3 regions of the Arthrobacter sp. B10-11 genome follow, and region 1 is predicted to be linked to each of the others. Evidence: riboswitches for the same ligand, from Rfam matches in the RefSeq annotation. Region 1 holds a riboswitch; each other region holds the start of a gene.
What was found. Region 1 has a riboswitch for cyclic di-AMP ahead of RW112_RS17635 (C40 family peptidase). Riboswitches for the same ligand answer to the same signal wherever they lie in the genome.
Positions count from the first base shown of each region.

Region 2: it holds a riboswitch for cyclic di-AMP, as region 1 does, so the genes downstream of both, RW112_RS00275 (NlpC/P60 family protein) here and RW112_RS17635 (C40 family peptidase) in region 1, are expected to answer to the same signal.
Region 3: it holds a riboswitch for cyclic di-AMP, as region 1 does, so the genes downstream of both, RW112_RS05960 (hypothetical protein) here and RW112_RS17635 (C40 family peptidase) in region 1, are expected to answer to the same signal.

Region 1 is NZ_JAWMTH010000006.1:63,258-67,497, forward strand. It holds gene RW112_RS17630 (M23 family metallopeptidase) at 4-828, shown strand; cyclic di-AMP (ydaO/yuaA leader) riboswitch at 942-1,135, shown strand; gene RW112_RS17635 (C40 family peptidase) at 1,206-1,880, shown strand; gene RW112_RS17640 (NlpC/P60 family protein) at 2,035-2,802, shown strand; gene RW112_RS17645 (HNH endonuclease) at 3,026-3,526, shown strand; gene RW112_RS17650 (molybdenum cofactor guanylyltransferase) at 3,570-4,187, shown strand.
Region 2 is NZ_JAWMTH010000001.1:48,646-52,885, forward strand. It holds gene RW112_RS00265 (DUF1918 domain-containing protein) at 40-234, opposite strand; gene RW112_RS00270 (hypothetical protein) at 439-1,029, shown strand; gene RW112_RS00275 (NlpC/P60 family protein) at 1,107-1,877, opposite strand; cyclic di-AMP (ydaO/yuaA leader) riboswitch at 1,881-2,071, opposite strand; gene RW112_RS00280 (polysaccharide deacetylase family protein) at 2,309-3,832, shown strand; gene RW112_RS00285 (hypothetical protein) at 3,860-4,114, shown strand; gene RW112_RS00290 (DNA alkylation repair protein) at 4,081-4,240, opposite strand, start outside.
Region 3 is NZ_JAWMTH010000002.1:62,279-66,518, reverse strand. It holds gene RW112_RS05970 (STAS/SEC14 domain-containing protein) at 1-141, shown strand, start outside; gene RW112_RS05965 (glycosyltransferase) at 164-1,069, opposite strand; gene RW112_RS05960 (hypothetical protein) at 1,205-1,987, opposite strand; cyclic di-AMP (ydaO/yuaA leader) riboswitch at 1,987-2,174, opposite strand; gene RW112_RS05955 (HAMP domain-containing sensor histidine kinase) at 2,310-3,842, opposite strand; gene RW112_RS05950 (response regulator transcription factor) at 3,846-4,240, opposite strand, start outside.

The DNA.
Region 1 (4,240 bases):
TTTTTGACCACGCAGACCGTCAGGGGCCGCCGCAGGGCGACCGGTCCCGCTTCGGAGTACCCAGTGGCCGAAGCCGTTATGACGGTCAGGCCGCGCGATGCGCACCGTGATGCGCGCCGGCGCCGCAGCCTGTTCAGCCAGGTTACGGCCTTCGCCTCGGCGAGCGGTGTGGGCCAGAAGGCAGGCATTGCCCTCGCGGCCACCGGGCTCGTCCTCACTGTGACCGTCCCGTCCACCGGCCCCGCGATGTCCACAGCGGACACGGGGAACGCTGCCGCCGCTGCGTCAGTTGCGCCCCAGCCGGAAGTGTCCGCTGCTGCGGGTGCCAAAATCGACTTCAACCGCACCTACGTCGCCACCAAGGGCGATCCGGACGGCAAGCTCAAGCAGCTTCTGAGCGCGCAGTCGGCAGGGACCATTACCCGTGCGGCCTCCGCCGGCAGCCTCGGGGCACCGCTGGAACAAATGGTTTCGGCCTCGCCGTTCGGCTTCCGGGTCAGCCCCATCACGGGCGGCGCCGGTGAGTTCCACCGCGGCCAGGACTATGCCGCCCAGTGCGGCACGAGCGTCCTCGCTGCCGCCAGCGGAACGGTGACCTTCTCGGGCTGGCATCCTTACGGCGGCGGAAACCGCGTGGTGATTGACCACGGCAACGGCCTGGAAACCACGTACAACCACCTTTCGTCTTCCAACGTCCAGGTGGGGCAGAAGGTGGGCCGTGGCGACCTCGTGGCGCTTAGCGGGACCACCGGCGCCTCCACCGGCTGCCACCTCCATTTTGAAGTCATGGTCAACGGCGAAGTCGTCGACCCCACCGGCTGGCTCTGATCCAAACGATGGACCGCTCTCGCATTCCTGTGACATGCCGTGACCTGAATGTGACATTCGTTATTAATTCCTGTACCGTTTAGAGCACGCCAACTTTTCCGAAGTTGGCGCTCTTGAGTGGATTGCCTAACTCTGCCACCGCTCAAGGTCCGTTCGCATGACATCGTCTGGCAGAGGCGGGGGAACCAATTTTGGTCTTCGCAAGAAGACCTTGGGGTTAAGTCGCAACGCTTCCCAGGAAGCCGAGCGGCCGGGTGACTCCCATCCGAATCCGACAGCTCACCTCGTAGGCATTGGGAGAGGCTACCTTCGTGTCTACACGTCACAATTCTGCGCGCCACCGTGCGCAAACGGTTCGAACGAACCCGTTGAACTCCGTGTCCCGGGCTGTTACTGCCAACGCCGGAACCGTAGGTCGCCAGGCGGCTGTCATTGCAGCCGCGTCCGGATTGATCCTCAGCGTTGGAATGCCGGCGAACGCCGCCGATACCAACCTGGGCGTTTCCGCTTCCACGGAGTCCGGCTCACAGTCGGCCCAGCTGACCGTCACCGCGGAACCGACAGCGACTGTTTCCTTCGAGCGTCCGGCAGTGACCACGAAGGCAGCGCCCAAGGTTGAAACCGTTCGGGCACAGTCCACCGGTACAGATGCCAGCGAAACGTCCACTGAGGCCGACGCGGAAGCCAAGGCAGGCAAGCTTGCCGATGCCGCTTCGTCTGCGGCAGCATCGGGCCTCGCTGCCATCGCTTACACCGGCATCGGCAGTGCCTACGTCTGGGGCGGCACCACTCCCAGCGGCTGGGACTGCTCAGGCTTCACCCAGTGGGTCTACGCCCAGGCCGGTATCAGCATCCCCCGCACCAACGCATGGACTGCCATGACGCCCACCGCCACCCCGGCGCCGGGCGATCTTGTCATGCAAAACGGCGGCGCACACGTTGGCATCTACGTCGGCAACGGCATGATGATCAGCGCGTTGAACCCGTCGCAGGGCACCCTCCTGCACGCTGTGTCCGCCACGGGCACGTCCGCGTTCTACACCATGCGCTAAATCACGCTGCGCTAAAACGCGTGCTTCCCTTCAGTGAAGCGCGCGTCCTTCGCTAAAAACCCTGTTCGGGCCGTTCCGGCTTACCCCCAAGATGCCGGAGCGTCCAAAAGCCGCGGCCTGCCATGCAGTCTGAGGAAAACGAAAGAGAGAAATAATGACTACTCGTGCCATCGCACGGCACCGCGCCGAGGTTACCAAAACCAACTCGCTTGCTGTCATTGCCAAGGCTGTCGGCGACAACGCCGGCGGCATGGGCCGTCAGGCTGCGGTTATCGCTGCTGCTTCCGGCCTGGTCCTGACGAGCGGTATCGCAGCCAACGCTGCCGACACCAATGTTCAGCGCGAAGCAACCTCTGCTTCCACCTTGGAAGTCCAGTCTTCCGCTCCGGCCAACATCTCGGCTGCATCCAGCATCGCGATCTCCTTCGAGAAGCCCGCTGTATCCACTTCGCCGGCTCCGGTCGTTGAAGAGGCCAAGCCTGTTGTTGAGGTCCAGGAAGCTGCTCCCGAGGCCGCTCCGGCAGCCACCGTTGAAACCACCGTCGCAGCGCCGGCCGCACCGGCAGCCCCCGCCGCTCCGGCCGCTGCCAGCGGTAACGGCGCTTCGATCGCAGCTGCGGCTTACGCCCAGCTCGGCGTTGCCCAGGACTGCACCGCCCTCGCCACCAACTCGCTTGCAGCCGTGGGCATCAACTACCACGGCTGGCCGGCAGGCTACCTCTCCCTGGGCCGCACCGTCAGTGCAGCCGAGGCGCAGCCGGGCGACCTCGCCTACTACCAGAACGGCGGCATGGGCATGGCTCACATCGCTGTCTACGTCGGCAACGGCCAGGCCGTGCACGGCGGCTGGAACGGTGGAACCACCTCCCTGTTCAGCGTCAACGTAGGCTCCGGCCCGGTCTTCATCCGCGTCGGCGGCTAAAGCCTCCGGCTCACGTTTGCCAAAAGAACCCCTGCCTTCGGGCAGGGGTTCTTTTGCGTTTCCGGCAGGTGAATTTTTATCGACACGGGGTGTATGGTAATGACCCGATTCGGTGATCGGCCACTTGAGTGTTTACTCTTGTGTTGTCGATCCATAGCCCGGACAAGCAGAGGGCAGCCGGCCCTCGAGCCCCTGACGGGTGCGGCCGTGAAGAGGTATGTGCATGCGCACTCTCGTTCTTAATGCTGGATATGAACCGCTGGCGGTTGTGACATTCCGCCGGGCGCTGGTTCTTGTGCTGACCGGAAAAGCTAGCGTGGTGGCCGAAGGCGACGATCCTGTCGTCGGGCCGCAGGAAATCCTGGGCCGTCCGTCCGTGATCCTCCTGAACCGCTACATCCGCCCGCGGTACAACACCATCACGGCAGTGAGCCGCCGGGGCGTGTTGCGCCGCGACGGCCACCGCTGCGCCTACTGCGGGAAAGCAGCACACACCATTGACCACGTCCACCCCAAATCCAGGGGCGGTGCCGACTCGTGGGAAAACCTGGTGGCCGCCTGCTTGAGATGCAACAACGTGAAGGGCGACCACACCCCGGCCGAGATGGGCTGGAAGCTCAGGTTCGTGCCCGCGCCCCCTCACGGCACCATCTGGCAGATCAAGGAACTGGAAAAGCCCACTCCCGCGTGGGATCCTTTCCTGCTGCCTGAATCCGCGGCCTGAGGCGTCTGCTGCACAGGGCCGGCTCGATCGCTAGGCTGGCCCTGTGGAGTTCGATGCCTTAGTCCTGGCCGGCGGCCGGTCATCGCGCCTGGGCGGCGTGCCCAAGTCCCAGTTGGTGTACGACGGCGCCACCCTCCTGTCGCGGTCGCTCGCGGCAGCCGCCGGGGCAACCGCCACAGTGGTGGTGGGACCCGATTCCGGCGCACTGCCCTCCGGCGTCCTGACGTGCCGTGAAGAGCCTGCGTTCGCCGGCCCTGCCGCGGCTATTGCTGCCGGCCTGGCTGCCCTTGACCATGCGCAGGGTCCGCTTCGGGCAGGCCTAACGCTGGTTCTGGCCTGTGACATGCCCAAAGCGGACCAGGCCGTGGCGGCCCTGCTGGCAGCCCTTACCGCGGGATCCCCGGGGAGCGCGGGCTCCGAAGGAGTCATGGCCGCCTCACCGGACGGCCGCCAGCAGCCGCTCGCGGGCTTTTATAGCACGCGCGCGCTACAACGGGCCGTCGAGGAAAAGACCAGGAGCGGAGGGCTTACGGGAGCATCAGTCTTCGCCCTCCTTGCTAGGCTTGACGTGCGGACTGTAACCGTCCCCGCCGGTGCCACGGACGACGTGGATACCTGGGACGATGCCACCGCGTTAGGGGTGTCCCGCCAGGGGTCGTGAGCCGCCGACAGCATACGCCGCCGTCGGTGGACCATGCGGTGGCACCGCAACTG
Region 2 (4,240 bases), on a different contig from region 1:
CCCGCCGGGGACAGGGCCTGGCTTGCTGTCTCTGCTACTTCACTGCGGCGGATGGATCCTGTCAATGACGAAATCGCCGCCCGGAATGACGGTGGTTTCATGGCCGTCGTCGAAACGCACCACGTACGGCGGCGCTCCGTCAGCACCGTGGACCTCAACGATCTGGCCGTGCCGCTCCGCGGATCCGACCGTCTTGCCCCGGATTGTGATCCGGTCTCCCTGGGCTGCCTTCATGGCAATCACCTCCAAGACACCAGAGTACGAGTCTCGGCCCGGGGACAACAGGGCCGTTCCGCACTAGTGGCTCGGGCCGGCGAAGGCCGCGGCCCCGATCGGCGCTCTAAGGGGCATCCCGTGGCATCTGGTGCTTGGGCGAGCTTGGCAGGAACATGGGAAGAGTACTGATGTCCCTGCCCCTGGGACTGAGGGGGAACTGCTATGGCGGACGAGAAACCCACCAGCTGGTGGGCTACGCTGCCCGGTCTGCTGACTGCCGCCGCAGCCGTGATTACCGCTGTCACGGGGCTGCTGCTTGGTCTGGGGCAACTCGGACTGTTCGACGCCGGCCGGCCCGCAGCTTCAACGGCGAGCGCTTCCTCCACTCCAGCCGGCGCAGCACAGCCGGGCAGCACCGTCCGGGCGACCGGCGTCCCATCCGCCACCGGCAACGTTGCAGGATGGACGGTAGCATTGCCGGCCGAGCGGAAGTTCAGGTCAGCCGACGTCGAGTATGAGATTCTCGGAGCCGGCGTGCGCCCCGACGTCTCCGGCCGGGTCGCGCTGACGGTAGCGCTCAGGTGCACCAACCACGGCAGATATGACATCAACTTCTGGGACTCTACGTTCAGGCTGAATGCGGACGGAATCAGCCATTCCCCCGATTCCGGCCTCAACGAGCTGGTGGCAGGCGATTCCAGCAAATCGGGCGACGTCCGCTTCATTCTTCCGGCGGATACGCGCGAAGCACTCCTTCGCATCAAATTCGTACAAGGCGAGAGCACGGCTCAGCTCGCCATATCCCCGCCGTGAGCCGGCGGCCACGCGGAGGCCGGCGACCGGCTGCCCCCAAGGCAGCTGATCACCGGCCGACCGGCAGGGCCTAAAGGCTAGGCTCCGGCGCGGACGAACGTCACGCCGCCGGTGGCCGTGAGCCATGACAGCGGGTGCGTGACCGTGGCGTTGACACCGTTCATTCCGCCGCTGATCACCTGGCCGTCGCCGATGTAGATGCCCACGTGGCCGGACTGCACCACCATGTCGCCGGGCTGCGGTTCGCCAACCACCGAGCCGTAGTTCATGAACTGCATCGGGGCCAGGTCGCCCACGGGAATGCCCGCGGAGCCGAGGGCCTTTTCCACCATGGCGGTGCAGTCCTGGGTGATTCCCAGCTGCGCGTACGCAGCGGAAACCATGGCGGCATTGACACCGCCGGCAGCAGGCGCCGGCGCAGGGGCAGGGGCCGCCGCCTGGACCTGGACGGAAACCGCGGGCGCAGCAGGGGCCGGAGCGGCCGGCGCGGGAACGGCCTCCGCCGGAATTGCTGCCTCCACCGGAGCGGCCTCTTCGACCGGCGCCTCCACCGGAGCGGGCGTGGTGCTGACATCCGGCCGCTCGAAGCTGATCCTGACATGCGAGTCAGCGCTGAGCGGGGCGCCCACCTGGGCCGTGGCATCCAGGGCGGAAGCCGGAGCGGTGTCCCGTTCCGCGGGGGCATCGGCCGCCTGGGCAGCCCCGGTGCCGGAAAGGACCAGGCCCGAAGCGGCCGCCAGGACCGCAGCCCGGCGTCCCGCACGGATCCTCCCTCCGGTGGGCGTGGACCCCGGGCGCCCCGCGGGCGCGGTGGACCGGTGATGGTCGGGCAGATTGCGTGAAGACATGAAGTGACCTCTCCCGATGCCTGCGAGGTTAGCTGTCGGATTCGGATGGGAGACACCCGGCCGCAGTGGCATTCCGCGTTGCGGAAAGCGTGCGGCTTCACCCCGAAGACCCGCACAAAGTCAGGTCAAAAGTGGTTTCCCCGTCCCTGCCGGATGATTTTCGGTTGGATCCCGGACCGCGGCAGGGTTAGGCAATCCGCCCGGGAGTGCCGGTATCTGGGACAACGGGCACCGTTCCACCGTACGCGGGCGGCGCACCGCATGTCACATTCAGGTAACAGCCCGGCCAGGCGCAGCGCCCGGTCGCCCCTGCAGGCAGCGACGATGTACTCGGGTGTTCCGTCCGTCAAAGTCGAGTGTTTTCCCCGGGTGCGGTGAGGCGTAGTCTACGTGCATGTTCTTGCGGGGGGACTCACACGCTTGGAGGCATCATGCGTTGGTCGAATCGCCCTGTCCGCAAGTATCCGCGCCATGTGGCTGACCCCCCGGAGGCCTCCCCCGGAGCCTGGCGCGGCCGGCGCTGGACGGCGGTCCTGGGCGCGCTGCTGCTCGCCGCGAGCACCGTGGTGGGTGTGGCCGGCACCTCACGGGCTGCGGAACCAACCATTGTCAGCCTGACATTCGACGACGGCCTGGGCAGCCAGTTGGCCGCCGAGCAGGTCCTGAAAGCCCACGGGCTGGTGGGAACGTTCTATATCACCACGTCCTTCATCGGTTCGTCCGGATTCCTCACCCAGGCGAACCTGCAGGCCTTCGCCGCCGACGGCAACGAGATCGCGGGCCACAGCGTGACCCACCCGGACATGACAACACTCAGCGCCGCAGCCGCGCGCGCGGAGGCCTGCAACAGCAAGTCGACCCTGGAAGGCTGGGGTTTCAACGTCACCAGCTTTGCGTATCCGTTTGCGGCGGAGAATGCGACCGCCCAGTCAGCCGTCCGCGACTGCGGATACACCAGTTCCAGGGGCCTGGGCGACCTGCGATCCCCTGACAGCTGCGCCTCCTGCCCTGTTGCGGAAACGCTGCCTCCGCAGAATCCCATGGTCACCAGGGCGCCGGACCAGGTGGCCAGCTCCTGGAGCCTGGCCGACCTGCAAAACACGGTCACCAACGCGGAGACCACGGGCGGCTGGCTGCAGCTGACCTTCCACGAAATTGCCAACGGCACGGACCCGTCCCTGTCCATCAGCCCGGCTGTGTTCGAATCCTTCGTCACATGGCTGGCTGCACGGACGGCAAACGGCACGACGTCGGTCCGGACAGTGGCGCAGGCCATGGGCCAGTCCCCCGTGACGTCGCCGCCGCCGCCGCCGTCACCGTCGCCGTCTCCATCCCCCTCACCGTCCCCATCCCCTTCCCCCTCACCCTCGCCGTCGCCAATCTCTTTCGTCGACGTCCCGCCCGGCTCGCAGCTCTACACAGAGGTCAGCTGGATGGCCAACCAGGGAATCAGCAACGGCTGGTACGAAAGTGACGGTACCCGCACGTTCCGTCCGGGAGTCGCCGCCAGCAGGGACATGATGGCGGCGTTCTTCTATCGGCTGGCCGGGAGCCCTGCCTATACGCCGGCAGGCTCCCCGTTTGCGGATGTCACGCCGGAGACCCCTTTCTACAAGGAGATCCTGTGGCTCGCCTCCCAGGGAATCACCAACGGCTGGGCGGAAGCCAACGGCACCAGGACCTTCCGGCCAACAGTGGCCGTCAACCGGGACCAGGTCGCGGCCTTTATCTACCGTTTCGCCGGAAACCCCGCCTACACACCAACGGCGCCTCCGTTTACGGATATCTCAACGCAAAACGCCTTCTACACCGAGGTCGCATGGATGTCATCCCAGGGAATCTCCTACGGCTGGGCGGAACCGGACGGCTCCAGAACCTTCCGGCCGGGATTGCCCGTGAACCGGGACCAGGTGGCCGCGTTCCTGTACCGCTACAAGACCGCTTTTCCAGGCTAGGTACACAGGATGAAGCGGACTCCGTAGATGCATAACTACTGTGTGGCGATCTGCCAGCTGAGCGAGCAGCCGCAGGAGGATTTCGACGTCAACACGGAGCTCCTGGTCCTCGAGGGCAAGGAGCTCCATGTGGCAACGTGGGACGCGGAGCCGCGGGACGGCGGCTTTGATGTCCTGGTCCTCAACGAGCATGTCAGCGCCCTCGGATTCATGGTGGTCACCGACTGGGAGTTCCTGGAAGGCAGGGCTTACGCCGTGGTGGAGCGGCGCGCCGGCGGCTGAGGGCCTGCCGGCCGCGAGAGTGCGGCAGCCCGCCTCAGCCACGGATCAGGATCCCGCGCCCAGCGGTCCAGCACAACGTCAGCCCGCGTGCCCGCCGGCCCTTCGAGCGCTGCGATGAGGGGACGG
Region 3 (4,240 bases), on a different contig from region 1:
GTGGCAAAGGTGGCGCTCCTCGGGTCATCCCCGGTGGACCGCGCAATCGCCAACTTCTTCCTCGGTCTTCATGCTCCGGCGGCTCCGACGCGGTACTTCACCTGCGCGAAGGAAGCCATACGGTGGCTTAAGGACGCTTAGGCGCTAAAACCAGCGATTGCGTTCACCGGGCCAGTCCCGAGCGAAGCGCCGCTACGGGAATGCGGCCGCCGGCCAGGTCCCGGATGAGGCGGACGATGCCGCGCAGGTCGGCGAGGGCCGTCTGGACAAGGTCCACGCCGGCGTCGGCAGCGCTTGCCCAGTCCACCGGGACCTCGTGCACACGGAGTCCGCATCTTTCGGCAAGGACAAGGAGTTCGGTGTCGAAGAACCACTCATCGTCGGCGGTGTACGGAAGAATGTGCCGGCCAACATCTGCGCGGATGGCCTTGAAACCGCATTGCGCATCGCTGAAACGTGCTCCCATCAGCACATGGAGGAGAAGGTTGTAGCTGCGGGAAATGAACGCCCGCCAGCGTCCGCGGACCACGCGGGACGTCCGCGCCAGCCGGGTTCCAACCGCCACATCTGAATGTCCGGAAAGGAGCGGTGCCACCAGCGGAGCGAGCGCGGCGAGGTCGGTGGAAAGATTCACGTCCATGTAGGCCAGCACGGGTGAAGGCGAGTCCAGCCACACAGTGCGTAGGGCGTTTCCCCGGCCCTTGGCGGATAGCCGGACCACAGTGACTTCACGGAGTTCCCGGGCCACACGCTCGGCTGCCTGGAGGGTGCCGTCGGTGCTGGCATTGTCCGCCACGGTAATCCGGAAGGGGTACGGAAAGGTGGCGAGCAGGTAGGCGTGCAGCCGCCGCAACGACGGCTCCACATCCTGTTGCTCGTTGAACACCGGGATGACAACATCCAGGACCGGGACGTCGGTTCCTGCTGCTGCCATGACCCGCGTGTCAATAGGGGCCCGGCGGATGCGTCCCGGCCCGGGAAGCAGCGGTGCGCTTCCGTGCGAGGCATCGACGGCGGCCCGCGGGTGCGGGTGCGGCAGGGGTCCCGTGGCCTGGTGTGTGAGCGTCATGGTTCAACTATGGGGCCGCCGCATATGAAGGATTTAGGCCAAAGCTGTGCACCTGCTGTGGAGTCGCCGGAGGCCCCGAATCCACATGGATTCGAGGCCTCCGGTGCAACGGGACAAGCTGTCTGGCGGGCCGGCTTAGTACCAGTTGTTGGCGTAGTGGAAGTTCAGGGCATCGCAGGGGGAGCCGTACCGTTCCTTGATGTAGTTCAGGCCCCAGTTGATCTGCGTGCGGAAGTTGGTGCGGTAGTCCGCCCCGGCGCTGGCCATCTTTTCGGCCGGCAGGGACTGGACAACGCCGTACGCGCCGCTGCTGGGATTGGTCGCCGTGGTCTTCCAGTCGGATTCCTTGGTCCACAGCGTGACCAGGCACTGCATCTGGTCGGCAGCCCAGCCGTAGCTTCCGAGCTGCGAAGCGGCATATGCCTGGGCCGCTGCGGGGTCGTCAACTGCAACGGGCGGTGCCGGGGCGGGCGCGGGTTCGGGAGCCGCAGCAGGGGCAGGCGCAGGCGCGGCTGCCTCCGGGGCGGCCTCCGGAGCCTTCTGCTCTGACGTCTTTTCCCCGGACGACTGCGGAGTCACGCTGACGGAGGCCGGGGCGGGCATGGCGGAAACCAGGATCTTTTCGAACGCGAGCTTCGACTCGGTATCGGCCGAAGTTGATGCGCTTTCAGCACCTGTGGCCGATGTTGAGGGCGCTGCGGGCTCGGAAGCCTGGCCGGCGGCGCCGACTCCGATCAGTACGGCGCAGGCCGTGGCCACTACTGCGGCCCGGCGGCCGGTCCCCTGCAGGCCGGCAGTGAACCGGGACAACGGGGTTGCCCTGGGGGCCGGTTCGGCGCGGTGGCGTGACCGTGCCGCAGGCGATGCGGAGTTGGCGGAAACGGTCTCAGGGCATACTTCTGGCGTGGATTCAGTCATGGTTGCCTCTCGATGCCGGCGGAGTTAGCTGTCGGGTTCGGATGAGGTCACACCCGGCCGCACGGAACTTCACGTGTCGGCTTCACCCCAAGGGCCGCTGCTGCAGCATGCCCGGAGACCTGGGTCCCCCGCCTCTGCCTGATCATGAGGAAATCCGGGTAGCGGCAGAGTTTGGCGTCCATCCGGATATGCGGCCCGAACGATGGCCGCACCCTAAAAACCGTACAGGAGTTCGGTGCTTAAGTCACGTTTCGGTAACGAGGATCACGCCTGCGGCGCGTTGACTTGCGCTGGAACTGACCGCGCAGTGGTGCCGGCGGGACTAGGCGGCCGCCGGCTCGCCAGGGAGGCGCAACGCGAATTCGGTGCGGCCCGGGCGGGAGTTCACCTCCACGGTGCCGCCGTGTGCCTCCACGATCGACTGCACAATCGACAGGCCAAGTCCGCTGGTTCCCTCGGCGGCCGCGGCGCCGGCAGCACCAGGGGCCGACGCCGCTCCGGCCGGGCTGGTGCGCGCGGCGTCCGCCCGGGCAAACCTGGCGAAGACCCGGTCCACGAATTCCGGCGGGATCCCGGCCCCGTTGTCCGTCACGGTCAGCACGGCACTGCCGTCGGCTGACCTCATCACCCCGGTGACCACCGTGGTCCCCGGGTCCGTGTGTTTGCGGGCGTTGGAGAGGAGGTTGGCCAGCACCTGGTGCAGCTGTTTGGCGTCCCCGCGGACCACCACGGGCTCGTCGGGCAGTTCGAGCTGCCAGATGCGGTCCGGTGCCATGACCTTCTCGTCGCTGACGGTTTCCACCGCCAGCTGCGTCAGGTCCACGTCGCTGATCTTGAGCGGCTGGCCTTCGTCCAGCCGGGCCAGGAGCAGGAGATCCTCTACAAGGGTGGTCATCCGTTCGGACTGGCTTTGCACCCGGGCCAGGGACTTCTTGCCGTCCGGGGTGAAGTCCTCGGTCATCCGCATGAGTTCCGTGTAGCCGCGGATGGCGGTGAGCGGCGTGCGCAGTTCGTGCGATGCGTCGGCCACGAACTGGCGCACCTTGGTCTCGCTCTGCTGCCGTGCCTCGAGGGCTTTGGCGACGTTGTCCAGCATGAGGTTCAGTGCGTGGCCCACGCTGCCCACTTCAGTTCCGGGATGGGCGTTCGACGGCGGCACGCGCACCGCAAGTGCCACCTCGCCGGCGTCGAGTGGCAGCTGGGAAACCTGCGTGGCCACTTCGGAAAGCTGTTCGAGCGGTTTCATGGTCCGGCGGATCAGCACCGTTCCTGCCATGCCGATCAGCACCAGCCCGCCGAGGGAAACGAAGACAAAGGTCCACACCAGTGAGCTGAGCGTGTTCTGCTTTTCGGCGAGGGGGAGGCCGGTGACGATCACATCTCCATACGGAGCCTCCACCGCCACCAGGCGGTAGGACCCGGTGGACAGGGTCCGGTCAACGGGTACTCCGTCGTGTCCGAGCGCCAAGAGGACCTGGTCATCCGCGGGGGACAGGGATGCGCGGGTAGCGTCACTGGCCAGGAAGCCGGAACTGCTGACGTTTCCGTCGTCGATGCGGGCGAACAGGGTGCCGATGCCCTGGCCCCGTGCATCCAGGGGATCGGGCCTGTTGCTGGGGTTGCCCTGCGGCGGACGGCCGAAGTCACTGGAACGCCGGGATGCCTCCGTGAGTTGCCTGTCCAGCTGCTGCGTCAGGAACGAATCCATGGAGGCGTAGCTGAAGAGACCCACCGCCCCGCAAATGGCAACAAGCAGTGCCATGGCCACCAGGACCAGGCGGGTGCGCAGGTGCCAGGTCGAAGGATCAAGCCAGCGGCGGCGGTCGCGGCGGATTTCACCCGAGAGTGTGGGCACTGCTCAATCCGCCGGTTTGATGACGTAGCCCGCGCCGCGGACGGTGTGGATCATGGGCGGGTGCGTGGCATCCACCTTCTTGCGCAGGTAGGAAATGTAGAGTTCCACGATGTTGGCCTGGCCGCCGAAGTCGTAGTCCCACACGCGGTCCAGGATCTGGGCCTTGCTGACCACGCGCTTGGGGTTTTCCATGAGGTAGCGGAGGAGTTCGAACTGGGTGGCCGTGAGCTGGAGTTCCTCTCCGGCCCGGGTGACTTCGCGGGTGTCGATATTGAGCACGAGGTCGCCCACCACCAGTTCTGCGGTGTCCATGGCGGCCACTCCGGAGCGCTGGACCAGCCGGTGCAGGCGGAGGAGCACTTCTTCCATGCTGAAGGGCTTGGTGACATAGTCGTCCC